Regions from separate parts of the Nitrosomonas sp. ANs5 genome, predicted to be linked through region 1. Evidence: predicted binding sites of a transcription regulator. Region 1 holds the regulator's gene; the other holds the start of a gene.
What was found. The regulator FliA, encoded in region 1, starts transcription of late flagellar genes. The targets are predictions, from matches to a motif close to CTAAAGTTNNCNNAAANNNTGCCGATANNA.

Region 1 (2,401 bases):
CAAGCAGAACGCGCACAAACCATCGTTTCATCACAGCGCAAAGCCAGCCAGCCGTTTATTGCAACGTTTACTGCGTTGACTGAAATCTTCAGGAGAATACTGGGTAACCAAAACCGATGCGTTTGACCAAACAATACAAAATGAGTCTCTATACAACTTTATTTGCTCGGCCGAAAATGCTTCAGAAATATGAAACACAAAAAATAAGCCGAAAAAAAAGGGCCTGAGAACAGGCCCTTTTTTTGGAAAAAGCAAGCTAATTAATAGCCGCCTTGCCAGGCATCGCCCGAAGCTTCACGTGCTTTCTTGACGATAGCCACGGCATCCGCACATTTCACTCTTACAATTTTTCCATCCTCAACATCAGTCCGGCTTTTAACGACATCAGTCGGTTTCTTATCTTTGCAGGACATATAGTTCAGGAGATCCTTAGCCGCGATTGGCGCCAAGGAAGAAGTCAGGTTACCACTTGCAAATGTTGCAGTCGAACCCAATACAAAAATCGAAACAAAAGCTGCAACGATTACTTTGTTCATTTGCGTTCCTCTTTAATAGTTTCAAAACCAAATCCATCGCCTGACAATTCTTTCAGGCAAAATCCCGCGGCTTGTTTTTAAACCAAGCTTTCCGAAAGGAAAACATTAACACAGATGAGTGGCCGGCAAATACCTTAACCCTCGCCATTCCCTGGTTAGCATGGACCCTGCACATTCTATCAAGTAATTCAAAATTTTTGCATCAAAAACGATCAATTTCCCCAAACTTCGGTAACGCTGGATCCATTCCATTGCCAGAAGCCAGCATCGAACGCGCCTCCTCACCGGCTTGTGCCGGAGCAGATCACAGGAAGCACGCTATTTCGACAACTCATTCCATCCGCCAAGCGGGACAATGCCCAGTCCATTCACTTGTCTCTTAAACGCGCGCGCAACCGGGCAATTGCCTGAGCATTGAGCTGGCAGACACGCGATTCACTGACACCCAGCACTTCACCAATTTCGCGCAAATTCATTTCCTGCTCGTAATGCATACCCATGACCATTTTTTCCCGGGGAGGCAAATGCTCGATCGCCTCGATCAGCAATTCACGTAGATTTTTTTCCAGCAGATGATCGAGCGGCTCGTTTTCCCTGTTACCGCACAGACGATCGAGAAAATGATCTTCCTCATCTTCCTGGAAATCCTCGTAATAGATCAGCTGCCCGCCACGCGCATCCTGCAGAGCGCCCTGATATTCCTCCAGAGACATATTCAATTCGTCGGCCAGCTCCTGCTCGCTGGGAGGATGATCCAGGCGCTGTTCCAAGGAACGGACGGCCGCTTCGATCTGACGCATCTTTTTGCGCAAACTGCGCGGCAGCCAGTCCGCGTCCCGCAGTTCATCCAAAATCGAACCACGAATACGCTGAGCCGCGTAGCTTTCAAACTGACGGCCATAAGAGCCCTCATAGCGGCCGATTGCATCCATCAGCCCGATCATACCCGCCTGAATCAGATCATCCACCTGAACGCTCGCCGGCAACTTGGCCATCATATGATAGGCGATCCGCTTGACCAATGGCGTATATTCGATAATGAACTGCTCTTTATCAATCGTGCCGGTTTCGGTATACATAGGCTCGCTCAAACCGTAAAATCCGCCATATTATTGAGATGGCTCGTACGAATCAGGCGATGCATGAAATTTTCCATTCCACCACCGTCTGTTCCAGGACAAGGGTAACGAATCATTTTTTCGGCCAGCTGCCGAAAATCCGCAGCAGACCGGGAAGCTGGAAAGGCTTCTACCACCGACTGACAAAGCTGGGTGGAACGATAGAGCTTGTCATCGAATGGTATACATCCCATCCACTCCAGTCTGACGGCCAGATGCTTGCGCGCGACAGCGGCAATATTTTCAAAAATATCGCGCCCCATGCTTTCAGATTCCACTTTGTTGACCAGCACCAGGAAATCCCGCCGCGCATACTCCTTGCTCATGAGTTTGATCAGTGCATAGGCATCGGTAATGGACTTACCGGTCCCCGAAAGCACGATCAGTACCTGCTGAGAAGCCAGACTCAGCGGCACAACATGACTGGCTGTCCTGATGGCGGTATCGATCAGCACGACATCGACCGACAGGGTCAATTCACCAAAGCTTTTGATCAACCACTCCTGATCGACTGGCGCAAGCTTTGCCAAGGAATCCATGCCACGCACCGCTTTCAGAATCAGCACACCCCGCGGACCCTGCGTCAGCACCTCCTCAAGGGGCCTCTCCCGATTGATCGCATGCAGCAAATCAAAATGCCCCTCCAGACCAAGATTGGCACTCACATCGTTATGCCGCGGATTCTCATCCAGAATCAGCACATGCCGGCCGATCTGCGCCAGCGCCATGGCCAGATTAATCACTGTG
Region 2 (2,401 bases), on a different contig from region 1:
AGAACTTATTCTCGATGCCGCGCCGCAATTTGATCAGGATGCATTTCTTGCTGGCCATCAGACGCCGGTATTTTTTGGTTCTGCCATCAATAATTTTGGCGTACAGGAAGTGCTCGATACGCTGGTCGAACTGGCGCCATCGCCCGGCGCGCGTTGCGCTCTACAACGAGAAGTGCAGCCAACCGAAACCAAATTTTCCGGGGTGGTTTTCAAGATTCAGGCCAATATGAACCCCGCGCATCGGGACCGGATTGCGTTCGTGCGTATTTGCTCGGGTGAATTCAAGCGCGGGATAAACCTGAAAGTCGTGCGCAGTGGAAAAGAGGTTCGCACAAATACCGTTGTCTCTTTTCTCTCGCAGCGACGCGAGCTGCTTGAGACCGCTTATGCGGGCGACATTATCGGTATTCCCAATCACGGCACACTGCAGTTGGCCGATACCCTGACAGCGGGGGAAGCCTTGCAATTTACCGGCTTGCCTTTCTTTGCGCCCGAAATTTTCCAGACTGTAGAAATTGCCGATCCACTGCGCAGCAAGCAGCTTAAGCTTGGACTGACTCAATTGGGGGAGGAAGGTGCGATCCAGGTATTCCGTCCACATATTGGCAGCATTCTGTTGCTGGGCGCGGTAGGTGCTTTGCAATTCGAGGTCGTAACCCACCGTCTGAAATACGAGTATGGTGTCGAGGCACGCATTGCTCCGGCCAAGTATCAGCTGGCTCGCTGGGTAACCGCCGATAATCCACGCGAACTGCAAAGATTCATTGAGGCAAATGCCCACCGTATTGCCTACGATGCTGTGGAAGCCCCCACTTTTCTGGCCTCATTCGCGGCCGAAATCAGTGTCGCGGAGGAAAACTGGCCAGCTATCCATTTTCATAAAATGCGGGAGCATGCCGGGCTCATGTTTCAGGCGCATGCCGTTTGAGCGCAAGAGGATAATCGAAGAGCTGTTTGGAAACTTCTGCTTTAATTCAGCATCGACTGGCAGGCTGATGACTGGCGTCATAAGGCCCCTCTTTTGCAATCCATAGCTTGATTATATCCTGGTTGAAATAGTCGCTTGTTTGAGCATATATTTGTAATAAAATGCACGTGGCATGATGCGGCTGGATGCTGATCGTGATCCGCTGCTATCAGTTAAAGTTCCAATGCTAAATGCCGATACGTTCAAAGTTATATGAGTGCTTACCATAAGGAATTTAACCTTGAAGATAGATCAAACAATCCGGGGCCGCTCGGGTGTCGCCGCTGGTGGTGATCAAGGAAAAGTGGATAAGGCGGGCGCCGCCAAATCCGAGGCCGTTCAGGGCCAGGGGCATGTGCATATCAGTCCGCTTGCCACGCAAATACAGGCACCCGATCCGAATGACCAGGTAGTGGATGCCGCCAAGGTTGCTGAAATCAAGCAGGCCATTAGCGAGGGGCGCTTCAAGGTCAATCCCGAGGTTGTTGCAGACCGCTTACTGGAATCTGTCAAGGAGCTTATCCAGACCAAGCGTCCACCCACCGACAAGTGACGACAAATGCACAAAATCTTGAATAGCGGCACACTTTATGAAGTTTTGCAGCTTGAGCTGGGGGCTATGAAAACATTTCTTGCTTTGCTCGAGCGGGAACAGAAGACACTCGCTGACGGAGATATAAATGAATTGTCTTTATTGACCGGAGACAAGGATCGGGTAGCAGATCAGCTTTCGCAGTTAGAGGCGCGGCGGAATCAGCTGTTAACCGCTGGCGGCCTGCCTGACGGTGCGCAGGGAATTAAAATGTGGTTATCAGGCAATCACGCTGAGTCAGCAATCGAATGCGCCTGGAAGCAGCTGCTTGACCTAGCCCGGTGCGCCAAGGCGCTCAATCTAACCAATGCCGTCATTGTTTCAAACCATCTATCGCATACCCAACGAACCTTGAGCGCCTTGCAGAGTGCAGCCGGGCGAGTCACACTCTATAGCGCCAAGGGAGCGACTACTTTTTAGAAGTTGTTTGTCGCGCCAATAATGTTTCACGTGAAACATTATTGGCTGCTTCCACTGCAACCGATGCAAGCACCCGCTGCCGCGGGAAATATGCATCACTCAATAGGTCTCGATTTCTACCTTGACTGGAACGGATCTGGAGACCACATCAAAGACGGGCGAAAACTGGGCAAGCTCTTTTAGCACTGACGGGGTGGCGCTTGATTTGACGCGCATCTTGACCCGGATATCGTGATAGCCCTTGCGTACTTGATCGGAGAGTCCGAGAAATCCCCGCAAATCGAGATCGCCTTCTAGTGCAGAGTCAACGGCCTCAATTTCTATTCCGCGTGCTGCGGCATGATAGACCATGGTGGTCGTGAGACATGCTGCCAGCGCGTGCAAGATATATTCGACCGGGTTCGCGCCCTTATCCTGGCCGA

Region 2: a site for FliA is predicted at 1,141-1,170, ahead of flgM (flagellar biosynthesis anti-sigma factor FlgM). Genes of this name have one in related genera too.

Annotation. Positions count from the first base shown of each region.
Region 1 covers NZ_JBEUDO010000025.1:33,717-36,117, forward strand. Annotated here, with positions in the region: gene ABTW62_RS07895 (CHASE2 domain-containing protein) at 1-31, opposite strand, end outside; gene ABTW62_RS07900 (hydroxylamine oxidoreductase) at 261-536, opposite strand; gene ABTW62_RS07905 (RNA polymerase sigma factor FliA) at 905-1,615, opposite strand; gene ABTW62_RS07910 (MinD/ParA family ATP-binding protein) at 1,624-2,401, opposite strand, start outside.
Region 2 covers NZ_JBEUDO010000008.1:7,256-9,656, forward strand. Annotated here, with positions in the region: gene ABTW62_RS03275 (peptide chain release factor 3) at 1-928, shown strand, start outside; gene flgM (flagellar biosynthesis anti-sigma factor FlgM) at 1,209-1,520, shown strand; gene ABTW62_RS03285 (flagella synthesis protein FlgN) at 1,527-1,979, shown strand; gene ABTW62_RS03290 (OsmC family protein) at 2,079-2,401, opposite strand, start outside.